Regions from separate parts of the Paenibacillus hexagrammi genome, predicted to be linked through region 4. Evidence: predicted binding sites of a transcription regulator. Region 4 holds the regulator's gene; each other region holds the start of a gene.
The links. The regulator LexA, encoded in region 4, represses DNA repair genes until DNA is damaged. The targets are predictions, from matches to a motif close to CGAACATATGTTCG.
Positions count from the first base shown of each region.

Region 1 (3,151 bases), 2.7 Mb from region 4:
GCCGGCAAGCGCAGCGCCGATCATCGTGGCAGCAACAGTTGTTGCGCCGATTTTGCCTGCAGAGAGGATATACGGAAAGTCGCGGCGGCTGACCTTTTCGACGTTCTTGCTGGTTGCGAAGGTTTCGAGCTCCTCCGGCGTCATACCGATTTTAATTTTGCCGTCCATCATACCGATCGTCGCGGGCACGGCGCCGTTATCCCGAATAATTTGTTCGACCTTTTGCGCCATTTGAATGTTTTGCGGGTAAGGCATCCCGTGGGAAATGATCGTCGTTTCGAGGGCTACGACCGGCTTTTCGCTATCCAGCGCTTCTTTTACTTCATCGGTCATGGATAAATAAGAGTTCAGGTTCAAGGTCATCAGTTCTCCTTATAGGTATGATTAGACTTCCGAAGGGAAGCTGTTCTGCATGGTTTGCACCAAGACTTCTTCTGTTAACCGGCTTGAAGCCGATTCATTTGTTTGCAGGGTGAGGTGTGCCGCTGCGGTTCCGAGCTTGCAGGAGTTCAAGTATGAATGGTCGTGGAGAATGCCGTAAGCGACGCCTGCGACGAAGGCATCTCCTGCCCCTGTGACCTCAACGACGTCCGTAGGAAGTGGCGGCACAAAGGTGCTTCCGTGCTCATCTTGATAAAGAACGCCCTGCTTGCCCAGTGTGATAAAAACGTGCTGCACACCGCGCCTGCGAATAGCCTCCGCAAGCTCCGTGATAACAGCGGGGTCCGCCTCTTCCCCGGTCGATGCTCTGCCGGCAAGCTCATAGGCTTCCTCGAGATTAGGGAATATAGCGGTGATTCCCGTAAGATCGTGAGGTAGCTTCTTGGCCTTCTCTGAAGAGACGGGATCAAGAAACAGAAGAACCCCTTCCGCTCCGCAGCGCTTCACTAGCATGTCAAGGCTGGCCTGAGGCAGATTCGTGTCGGCGATCACCAGCTTGGAAGCGGCGATATGCGGCCATTTCTCATTGAGCAGCTCGGGGCCGAACGCATCGTAGATGTCCATGTTGGCAAATGCGAGAAACATTTCGCCGCTGGCATCGAGCAGTGCTGTATAGGTTCCGGTATGGGCTCCTGGTATCACAATGGATTGGCTGATGTCGACGCCGCGATGGCTCGTTTCGCCCAGCACCCATGTGCCTGCCTTATCGTCTCCGACAGCTGTAATCAGTGCGCTTCGGCAGCCGAGCCCGGCCAGGTTCTCAGCGATATTGCGGGCGACACCGCCGCAGGACTCCGTGACGGTTACCGGATTGGAGGAAGCAAGGCGGATCGGCGCCTTGCTGGCGGCTTTATTGTCCAGATTAGCCCCGCCTATGCACATCACGGAGCTTTCATCTGCGATGATGTAAGCTCTTCCGCGAATCATCCCCTTCTTCGTCAGCGAAGCGATATACCCTGCTACAGCGGATCGGGAGATGCCGATTTGATTTGCGAGCTCGTTCTGAGAGATGAACGGATTAACACGGATAAGCGATAAAATATGCTGTTCCCGGTCCATGAATGGCTCCTTTCCTAATCAAAGGACTACCTACAGTTTATCTGATGGTTAAACATATGTCTATCAGACAAACACATGTCCGTACCTACCGAAAATAGAAAAAGGAGCATGAATGCCGGATGCAACCGGACATGCTCCTAATTGTAAGCATACGTTATCTTACCGGATCGGTTTTGCGAATGAATCCCAACAAGCCGAGCAGTCCGAGTAAGCCTACTAGATTGCCGCGCGAGCCGGTCGGCGTGCCGGACGAGTCCGACAGCATTTGATAGGAAGCAGCGGGGCTAGGTCCGAAGGGAGGGAAGTTCGCACTTCCTCCGGAGGTGGAAGCTGCACGAATTCCCGTTTCCGTGCCCGGCATACCGAACGGGTTCGTATTATAGAATGTCGGCGACCCCGGACGTACCAGATGTATTTCAGGACCGGCTCCAGGTGTAGAGGGTTGCTGGGAATAACCGAATTCAGGCTTGGCGCCGACTACGGCTACAAAACAAAGGAAACCTATAAGCGCTAATTTGGTATATACGCTTGGAAGCATAGAACTTGTCCTCCTGACTGCAAGTGAGTCGCTAGTTTGTATGGCTATCTTTCCCTTTGTATTCCGGAATTATGTGCCGCATTCATCATCCTTGAGGAACAAGCTTGCCAAACAACGATCTGCTATACTAACAAAGTAATGGATAAAAGAGGAGATGAGAGGATGTATCCAAGTTTTGATCTGACCGGCAAGATCGCGGTAGTGACCGGAGCGAGTATGGGGATTGGATACGGCTTGTCCAAAGCGCTGGCTCATGCGGGCGCCAAGGTGGCTGTAACCGCGCGAAGCGTGAACGATCTAGAGAAATTGGTTGCCGAAATCGCTCAAGAAGGCGGGGAGGCGTACGCTGTTCCCTTGGATGTGCGGAATGTAGGTGAAATCCAAGAGGTGATGAACCGGATTCAGAAGCATTTTGGCCGGATCGATATTGTTGTAAACAATGCGGGTTTGGGTGCGAATCATCCAGCCACTGAGGTTACGGAAGCGGACTGGGACAGCATGATGGATGTTAATCTGAAGGGGCTCTTCTTTTGCTGCCAGGCTGCTGGCCGTATCATGCTCGAACAGGGCTACGGCAGAATTATCAATATGAGCTCCCAAGCCAGTGTGGTGGGCATTAAGGATCATGCCGTTTATTGTGCTTCTAAGGGCGGTGTCAACCAGTTGACGAGGGTGCTGGCGCTGGAATGGTCGTCTCGCGGGGTGACAGTCAATGCGGTGGGGCCTACGTTTACATACACGCCGGGTACAGCGGAAAGACTGGATGATCCCGACTATTTACAAACTGTCGTCGATCGGATTCCTGCCGGGAAGGTAGCTGATATCAAGGACGTTGCAGGTGCGGTCATTTATTTAGCGTCTCCAGCCGGAGATATGGTGACAGGAACGGTACTGCTCGTCGATGGAGGCTGGACGGCCCAATAAGCCCGACCTGGCAGGCCGAACTGATGATAAAGGTATTTGGGGACTCAGTAGTATCCTGAGAGGCGCAGCGATCGGATAAATAGCTGCCGAAGCTCGGAATGGAGCCGGAGCCTACAGGATCAACAAACTCCCCAACCCTGGTTGGCCATGTGGGACGTCGCTCACACTTCGGTCGTTCGGGACGGGGCT
Region 1 is NZ_CP090978.1:5,677,142-5,680,292, reverse strand. Features, by position in the region: gene L0M14_RS25950 (pseudouridine-5'-phosphate glycosidase) at 1-333, opposite strand, end outside; gene L0M14_RS25945 (carbohydrate kinase) at 385-1,500, opposite strand; gene L0M14_RS25940 (hypothetical protein) at 1,655-2,038, opposite strand; gene L0M14_RS25935 (SDR family NAD(P)-dependent oxidoreductase) at 2,201-2,962, shown strand.
Region 1: a site for LexA is predicted at 1,569-1,582, ahead of L0M14_RS25945 (carbohydrate kinase). Genes of this name have one in related genera too.

Region 2 (3,151 bases), 1.6 Mb from region 4:
GTATATGACAAGCTCGACGGGTGTTCCGCCGCTTACGGCAGCGGCAAGCTGCCTCCCGATCTCCTCTTGCTCCTGCTCATCGAGCTCCGGCAGTGCCAGCTTGCCCAGCACTTGGCTTGCCTCCTGGATGCGAAGCTTGTGTTCCGGCAGCATCATTCGAGATGATTCCCATAAGCCGTTGTTTGTCAGTTTTTTGCTCATCATCGATAATGACCTCCAATCTTCTTGGCTCTGTCCGCCGCTTGCCCGGCCGAAGTGGCCGACACAGCCCGAACAATCGCCGTTTCACCGAACCTTCGTTTCAGCTCATCCGTCGTCCGCTCAAGCTCACGGAACCGGTCCCGCTCCTCGAACATCGTAAGCTGGTAGCTCTCCTCGCTCGAAAGCTGCGAGATACCGACAGCCACCTTGCGCACCGGAAGGCCGTCCCAATGCTGCTGGAATAGCTGAACAACGGCCTTGTACACATGATTCGTCACATTCGTAGGATCGGGAATTTTCATCTGCCGGTAAAAGCCTGTAGGCCGGTCGAAATCCGCTCCCTGGCAGCCCACCGATACGACCGAGCCCATGTACTTGAGCGAGCGGCAGCGCAAGCAAACCAGCTCCGAGAGCTCCAGCAGCACCACCTTGATCTCATCCAGCGTTGCGTAATCCCGGGGCAGCGTCATCTGATGGCCGATGCTTTTGGGCGCTTCGCTGTGCGTATAAGGGCTTACGGGGCTGTCATCGATCCCGTTGGCAATGCGCCAGTACAGCTCCGCGTCGATATCGCAATTCTTGCGGAACTTGCGGCGCATCATCTCCTTCAGCTTGCCTAAGGGAGTTTGGGCCAGCGCGCCGATCGTCGGAAGACCCATCGTATGAAAGTGTGCCATCATCCGGCTTCCGACCATAAACAGCTTGCCGATGTCCAGCGGCCACAGCTTCTGGGTCATTCCCTCCTTCGTCAGCGTGAATAAGCCGGAATCCGACTTCTTGGCAAAATTATCGCAGGCCATCTTGGCTGTCACCTTGGAGAAGCTGATGCCCAGCCTCGTTTTGACCCGCGTCTCGTTCCATACCCGCTCCTGAATTGCTGCGGCAATCGTCAATGGGTCCCCAAAGATGCGCTGGGATCCGGTCACGTCGATAAATTGCTCATCGATGGAGTACGGCTCCACGAGATCGGAATAGCTTCTGTATATCTCCGTGATCTGCATCGAGATCTCAATATAAGTTTGCATGCGCGGCTTAATCACGATCAGATCGGGACACTTGGCGATCGCCTCGCCCACCCGCTCCGCCGTCGTCACGCCGTACTTCTTGGCCATCGGGCATGCCGCTAGCACAATGCCGCTGCGCCGTTCCGGATCACCGGCCACAACAAGCGGCTTGTTGGCATATTGCGGGTTAGCCGCCTTTTCCACACTGGCATAAAAGGATTGGCAATCCGCCAGCATAATGACACGCTGATGTTGATTACCCATGCCGGCTCACCCGCTTGTCAGCTTCACGTTCATATAGTGACTCGCCTTGGTCAGTACCTCGGTACGCAAAATGTCCCAAAGCAGCGTAATATGATGCGTATATCCGCGGCACAAATAATCGGCATCAATACCGGTGTCCGTCCGCTTTTCCGGAAACAGCTTGATTCCCCGCTCCCTGAGCGCTCTCTTCAGCGCATAATGCTCTTGAAAGATCTGGCCCTGCACCTGTTCCAAGCTGTGAACAAGCAGCAAATCCAGCTTGAATCCCGATTGGTTCGCCAAATGAATATCGTCCTGAATGTAGTCCATCATAATGGGCAAAATAAGCGCTTCTTTTACCATCTGCAATTCATCCTTACTCAGCAATGGCGCATTCACCTATCATCAGCCTCCCGCACCCGGTAAAAATAAGAACACAAGTTCGTATTCTTTGTATTGCCTATTATATACCCAAGACGTACGTCGTATGCAAGAGGCGAATATGGAATTCAAAAAATTAACAAAAAGGAAAAAGATCGGGCCTTTTTGGGTCCGATCTTAAGGGGTAAGGCCATATAAATCCGCATGAACAAGCATCAAGATATCAAAAGATCAAGCGTAGCAAGAACACAAAGTATATCAAGCAACAAGCAGCCGCTGACCGGAATCATACCGTTATGTGGGAAGATCCCCTTTACAGCTTCCAATCCAGCCCGGGGGCTATCATCTTCACCACCGCCAGCTGCCTCAGCTTGTCGATCAAGTGCTGCTGAATGGCCTTCATGTGGTCATCCTTGGAAAATACATAATCCTATTACTAATACAAAAATCCCATAAATAATCACTGATTTCTTCACTACTGATCTCATAATAATTTCCTTTTCCTAGTTGTTAATATATACACAAGAACTTTGCTAACAAGTTACTCACGTCTCTCTTCCCGCACTGGCCTCACGTGTTGAGGAATGTCGCGTTTATCTATGGGGACGTATTCAACATTAAAGGATCCACGATAACCAAATAGCGGTCCGAAAAATTTGTTTTTCACTTGCACATTAATTTGGAACTTTCCTTTTTCATCATCGTACCACTCGCAGACATCAGCATAACCGGAGAATATCATTGGAAACCGAAAGCCTAGAATCCCCTCATAAAAAAATTGTTTCCCAGAACGTAGCCCCATTCCGCCATTCTCCGCAACAAACATATCGATTTCCACTGCCAAATGCTGGTGAGTACCTAAATAATCAATAATTTTATGTCGTTTTTCACTGTAAATCATCGTAGCATCAAAACGTCTGACTCGGTTTGGAAATTGATATGTTCGAATCCAAGTAACAGTCTCTCGCCCAAAGCTATCCCTGTATGCGTAATTCTCGATCGTGAAAGGAATATGCTTACCTCTCTGAGGAAAAAGGATGTTTCGCCAAGTACCTAGTGCCAGAAACGGAATTGTAAACCATTTACCATACCAAACATGTTCCATAACTCCTTTTCCAATAGAAGCTATTTGATTTTCGCTTCCGAAGCTAAATCTTTTTTGGATCTGAGGGTGGAGCTTGGCAAAATCTTCACCGAGGGCTTTTTCGTAGATTGAGGTCATGTTTGGTTACCCTTTTCAGGTGAATTTCGGAGACATCTTTCAGCAATCGGAAGCTCTGTTGCGTTTAGTAGACTGGTTATCGATAAAGCTATCATCGCTA
Region 2 is NZ_CP090978.1:4,626,054-4,629,204, forward strand. Features, by position in the region: gene L0M14_RS20850 (YolD-like family protein) at 1-204, opposite strand, end outside; gene L0M14_RS20855 (DNA polymerase IV) at 201-1,469, opposite strand; gene L0M14_RS20860 (YhjD family protein) at 1,476-1,847, opposite strand; gene L0M14_RS20865 (DUF4166 domain-containing protein) at 2,371-3,051, opposite strand; gene L0M14_RS20870 (DoxX-like family protein) at 3,048-3,151, opposite strand, start outside.
Region 2: a site for LexA is predicted at 1,880-1,893, ahead of L0M14_RS20860 (YhjD family protein). Genes of this name have one in related genera too.

Region 3 (3,151 bases), 730 kb from region 4:
CCGACCACATTTTAGCAAATTGTTCATCATTCACATAGTTTTGCTCCTGCAAGCGTTCACAAGCCCAGGTGATGATAACTTCCTCAAATCCGGATTCTTTCAGCTTTCGCTTGATTTCTACGGCCGAGTGCGGACGTCTTCCGATCATACCTAGCGCCTTCAAATACGCCTTATTGCGTTCTTCATCTTCAAGAATTGTCTGTGTATGTTCGGGATGAATGATCTCGCCTTTCATAAGTCGATGCTTAATCATAATGTCTTCATGTACGGAAAACGCATACTCATCGTTCACAAATATGTTATATCTGCTTTTACTTCGTTTCTGCTTCTCAATTGAAGTGATGATAAACTCTTGATGTTCATCCTTATACATAGTACTTCACTCCTTAATACAACGGCAGCACCTTAACCCTAGGTTAAAGTGCTGCCGTCCATCCTTTTATTCAGCTTCTAACGCCAGATCCTCTTCCATCTCTTCATCTTCGTTAGGACCAGTAACCTTGATTAAGTTGCTATTCTCACGAACTTTCGTTTCAATCGTTTGAGAAATTGCCGGATTCTCCTTCAGGAACTGCTTAGCATTTTCGCGTCCTTGACCTAAACGCTCACCTTCGAAGGAGTACCATGCGCCGCTTTTATTGACAATGTCCATCTCTGTTGCGATGTCAATGATGCTGCCCTCACGCGAAATACCTTCACCGTACATAATGTCGATCTCAGCTTGCTTAAACGGTGGAGCAACTTTATTTTTCACTACTTTAATCTTAGTACGATTTCCTACCATGTCATTGCCTTGCTTGATGGTTTCCACACGACGAACATCCAATCGCACGGAGGAGTAGAATTTAAGAGCACGTCCGCCTGGCGTTGTTTCCGGGTTACCAAACATTACACCAACCTTCTCACGAAGCTGGTTAATAAAGATAGCAATAACCTTGGATTTATTAATAGCACCGGACAGCTTACGCAGAGCTTGTGACATCAATCGAGCTTGCAAACCTACGTGAGAGTCTCCCATTTCGCCTTCAATCTCTGCTTTCGGCACGAGAGCAGCTACGGAGTCAATGACAATGATATCCACGGCTCCGCTTCGTACTAGTGCTTCTGCAATTTCCAATGCTTGTTCACCTGTATCCGGCTGGGAAAGCAGCAGTTCATCAATATTGATTCCAAGCTTGCTTGCATAAAGCGGATCCAACGCATGCTCCGCATCAATAAATGCAGCTTGTCCCCCTGCTCTCTGCACTTCGGCGATCGCATGCAGAGCAACTGTCGTTTTACCAGAGGATTCAGGTCCGTATACTTCGATAATTCTTCCTCTAGGAAAACCTCCTATTCCAAGTGCAATATCTAAAGCAAGTGAACCACTGGATATGGTCTCCACCTGCATATGTGTAGATTCTCCAAGCTTCATGATGGAGCCTTTTCCGAATTGTTTTTCAATTTGGCGTAATGCCATCTCAAGTGCTGCGCGACGATCTGTCAAAACACTCACTTCCTTTTATCATTATAGGTATATGATAACTCGTTTCCGGAGGTTTGCCAAGCATTTTTTCGAACATACATTCGTTTTTATGCGAACAAGCAAAGAACCGTAACAAAGTTATCGCTTTGCTACGGTTCTTCCGTTAACAGATAGTTTTATTATATGCGAAGCCTACGAATCTTTCAACTGTTTCCATAGCTGATAGAGTGCACTCTTCGCTGCTCTGAGCTTAATCATGTCTCGATTTCCCGACAGCTTAAGCGTGAATATTTGCGGCTGAGCACCGCGTTTGCCTAGCCCTACATAGACGAGACCGACCGGTTTGCCTTCCGACTCTCCCGGGCCTGCCACGCCTGTTACAGATAATGACCAGTCACTTCCAGTCGTATTGAGTAGATTTTGCGCAAGCAGGGATGCTGTCTCCTCACTAACTGCTCCAGGCGCTGCATCACCTTCAAGCACTTCCATTGGCACTTGTAAAAGCTTGTTCTTTAATAGATTGGTGTAGCAAATAATCCCTCCGAGAAACGATTGTGAGCTGCCAGGAACGGCAGTAATCAGATCACTCAGCAAACCGCCCGTGCAGCTTTCCGCCACCGAAAGAGTCATCATCTTACTGCTCAGCAGCTGCAAAATTACATGCTCTAACGGCAGGTCCTCATCCGCATAAATAAAGTCCCCAACCCGAGTGCGAATCTCTTGTTCAAGCGGAAGGAGCTTCTGTTTTCCTTCTTCAACGTCCCGCGCGCGCGTCGTAAGACGAATCGCCACTTCCCCCTCCTTGGCATACGGAGCGATCGTCGGATCCTGCTGATCTTGAATTAGATCCATCAACTGATGCTCCAAGCTCGATTCGCCAATACCAGCAAAACGAAGCATTTTGGAATAAAGCGGCACTTCATCTGTCATTACGCTACTAAGCCATGCTGCAGCATAATTCGTAAACATCGGCTTCATCTCTTTAGGAGGACCTGGCAGCAGGATAAAATGGGTTCCCTCATAGGTAACGGCAACACCTACGGCCATTCCAGTATCATTCAGCAGCGGATCGCAGCCTTCAAGCATAAGTGCCTGACGACGATTGCTTTCCACCATATGTATGCCCCTAGATGAAAAAAAATCGGAAATCTTGCTCATAGAAGGTTCATGAATAATCAGTTCTCGCCCTATGTAAGCTGCCAGTACATCCTTAGTCAAATCGTCCTGAGTGGGTCCAAGACCACCTGTACAGATGACAATATCTGCTCTGCTTGCAGCGAGTTTAAGCGTTTCAAGCAATCTGTCTTTATTGTCACCTACTACGGTTTGATAATAGACATCGATACCTAACCCAGCGCATTCCACAGCTAAAAATCGTGCATTGGTGTTCACAATCTGCCCCAGCAGCAACTCGGTACCTACTGCTACAATCTCTGCTTTCATCTACACATTCCTCCCAAAAGGAAAAAAACAATAGGTTTCCCTATTGCGATTTTTCCGAAAAGTCTATGACATGTTTATTCTTCACAAAATACTCAATGCCTGAATACATGGTGATAATCGCAGCTACCCAGCTAGCAATCACATCAAAGGGGAAGTCGATAAATGTAAAGGGAAAATTATTAATAAGCAGCGCAATAATGGCCGTAATTTGAGCAGCAGTCTTCGCTTTCCCCCATTTGCTGG
Region 3 is NZ_CP090978.1:2,280,522-2,283,672, reverse strand. Features, by position in the region: gene L0M14_RS10060 (regulatory protein RecX) at 1-373, opposite strand, end outside; gene recA (recombinase RecA) at 440-1,486, opposite strand; gene L0M14_RS10050 (competence/damage-inducible protein A) at 1,658-2,908, opposite strand; gene pgsA (CDP-diacylglycerol--glycerol-3-phosphate 3-phosphatidyltransferase) at 2,949-3,151, opposite strand, start outside.
Region 3: a site for LexA is predicted at 1,556-1,569, ahead of recA (recombinase RecA). Genes of this name have one in related genera too.

Region 4 (3,151 bases):
ACAGACCGTAACATCTACGTGATGACGGAAGAAGAGAGAGAAGAGCAGGGCATTCCAAGCTTACCTGTCAACTTGAAGACGGCGCTCGATGAAATGATCCGCAACGATGTCATCTGCGATATTCTTGGGGAGCATGCTCTGGCACACTTTTATGAATTGAAAGAAATCGAGTGGGATATGTACCGTACTCAAGTTCACCCTTGGGAACGCGATCAGTATCTGTCCCTATATTAATAGCTCAACCCCCTGGCGCTCTAAGTGTTGGGGGGTTCTGTTTTTTTATGAAAGGGGCTTCTCGTACAGCAACAAGTCGGCTTGGAATCAAAGCCCCACTTTGTGGCGTTGGTTACGTAATTAAGCTTCCCGCTGAATGAATCTTAGATCGTTCCACTTAATTTCACTTTATGAAGCACAGGAACAGATATTTCACCAGTAGATGAATCTTGGTATAAAGAAAGAACCGACATCGTATCTAAAACGAATTCGTCAGGAATTTGAAGGCCGAATAACTCATTAGCTTCAATTTCTGTTACTAAAGAACGACTTCTCAGTGTGCAATGAGGAGTATAAGGATAGGGGCTTCTTAAAAAGAATATACCTGAATCAGCAATCTGTTCGTGCAACCGATGAAATGGACCTTCATCTTTTATAGTAAAAGCAAAAATATCCGTATTTGGAAACCTCAATACTTTGCCGAAAGCAGCTTTAATTGGCGCGGTTCTTAATGCAATGGAATGCAGCTTTGAGAATACTTTATCTGAATCCTGTTTGGGTTCCAAAACACCGACTCCACTTGAACCTGCCAAAGTTATCTCGACAGGTAAGGATGCTCTGAAATCGTCTTTTTGTTGTTTCCTGATTGATATAATTTGTTTTGTAATATGTGAAGGCATTTCAAGGACTATGTGAGTATTATGAAATTCTACTTTGTCTCTCATAAATAACATTCCTTCCATCGACGTACCTATAGCTCGAGAATAAACAGCTCTTCGAAGCTTGGCGTATGGATCTTTCGTAAACAGGTAAGAAAATACGAACAATTTTCTATACGATACCCATGTTCAAGTATGCAGGAGAGGTCATCTTTCTATTGGATAGTCTCAGGTGGCCAGTATACAGATAGGGAAGTTGCTCGTTCTACGCAGCGAAGATGTCCATGAAAACAAAAAACCACCCATGAACGCACGGCTCTCTCGACTATTAGACGTCATCTAAAGTTGGAGTTGCCACATTCAGAAAGGGTGGTTTTTACCTTGGAATCTAGATATCCCGAAACAAGCCAATAACTCGTCCGAGAATCGTAACGTGCTTTAGGAGAATTGGCTTTAAAGCTGAGTTTTCCGGTTGAAGACGAATATGGTCGCGTTCCTTGTAGAATCGCTTAACCGTTGCTTCATCATCCTCTGTCATCGCCACTACGATATCTCCATTGTTCGCAGTTTGCTGCTGCTTTACGATCACATAGTCACCGTTATGAATACCGGCTTCAATCATACTGTCACCAGAAACGCTTAGCATGAAAACGTTATTATCGCCGACTTTGTGCGAAGGAAGCGGGAAATAATCTTCGATATTCTCCGTAGCTGTGATCGGAACTCCTGCAGTAACTTTACCGACTAGCGGTACCCGTGCAACAGAAACGGCGAAATTGCTTTCTGCACCGTCTAAGCCTAAAATCTCAATGGCTCTAGGCTTGGTCGGGTCTCTGCGGATTAAGCCTTTCTTCTCCAGACGTTCCAAGTGTCCATGTACGGTGGAGCTTGATGCTAGTCCAACTGCCTCGCCAATTTCTCGTACGGAAGGCGGATATCCCTTATCTTTCACTTCATTCTTAATAAATTCCAATATCGCTTGCTGCCGTTGGGAAATCTTACTCAATAGTATCACTCCAATGAAAGGAATCAGTAACCAAATTATAACACAGAACCGGAGTTCGTACAAACATAAGTTCGAAAATACATTGACACAAACATTTGTTCGTGTTAAATTAATAACAGAACAAATGTTTGGGGGATGAATCTTATGTACATAGCATATTCAGGAGATCACAATTCCAGCGGCTACTTAAGAAATAAACAACTAACATCACAGTCTGCACATACAGAGATTCCAACTAAAGGGCTCGCGAAGATCTCTTTAAAATTTATATTGTCAGCAATTGTCCTTGTGTTGGTTTTTTCTTTTGGCGCTATCGTACACGCATACGCAGGTGAAGGCAGTTCTTCTTCACTTCTAAAGACTTCTGACTTAACTATTGAATCTGTAAACTCGAACAGTACTGTTATAGCCAGCTTAAAGCCAATCTCTGGGAAGGTCGTTGTATCTCGAGGAGATACTCTCTGGTCGATAGCTTCATCCCATATGGAGCGAGAGGAGGATATTCGTTTTTATATTAAAGAGTTGAAGGTGTTGAACCGACTTGATTCAGCGATCCTTCACGAAGGGCAAGTGTTAATCCTTCCTTAGAATCCATTAGTCGAACATATGCCATATAAGAATATGAGAAAAAATATAGAACACACGTTCTAATTTCGTTTGGAATATGGGTATTGAGATTTACACTCATATGGTATTACACGTCACCGGTATATCTGATAAGTAGATGCATATATTCTAATCTCAGATGCTTCCGTACTTGTTTGACAATTTGTTACGATCTTAAAGACTCGGCGTTATGCTGGAGTCTTATTTGGTTTATATTTTTATGATCGAAATGCATCTTCTTGCCTTGACTTTCTTAATAGGGGATGGCAAAGTAGTCAGTATGACGAACGCAGGGAGGATTTTCATGAGCGATAATATGGAACAAAACATAGAACGAATCAACGAGCTTGCCCGTAAAGCAAAAACGATTGGTTTGACCGATGAAGAGATTGACGAACGAAATGAACTGCGAAAGAAGTACATCCAGGCATTCCGCAGCTCGCTTAAGGTCCAGTTGGATTCCATTAAGTTTGCGGACGAAGAAGAAGAGAAGTAATCCACAATTACATAGATTTAAGTTAAAGGGGAAACGAACATGTCATTGAAAGCTGTTTTATTTGATTTGGATGATACTTTGTTATGGGATGACCGCAGTGTCAAGGAAGCTTTTGAAGCGACTTGTGGAAGCATCCAAGCATTATCCGCAGCTGGACCCAGCAGCAGTAGA
Region 4 is NZ_CP090978.1:3,010,835-3,013,985, reverse strand. Features, by position in the region: gene glnA (type I glutamate--ammonia ligase) at 1-234, shown strand, start outside; gene L0M14_RS13475 (2'-5' RNA ligase family protein) at 378-938, opposite strand; gene lexA (transcriptional repressor LexA) at 1,261-1,878, opposite strand; gene L0M14_RS13465 (DUF896 domain-containing protein) at 2,789-2,980, shown strand; partial or broken gene L0M14_RS13460 (HAD family hydrolase) at 3,020-3,151, shown strand, end outside.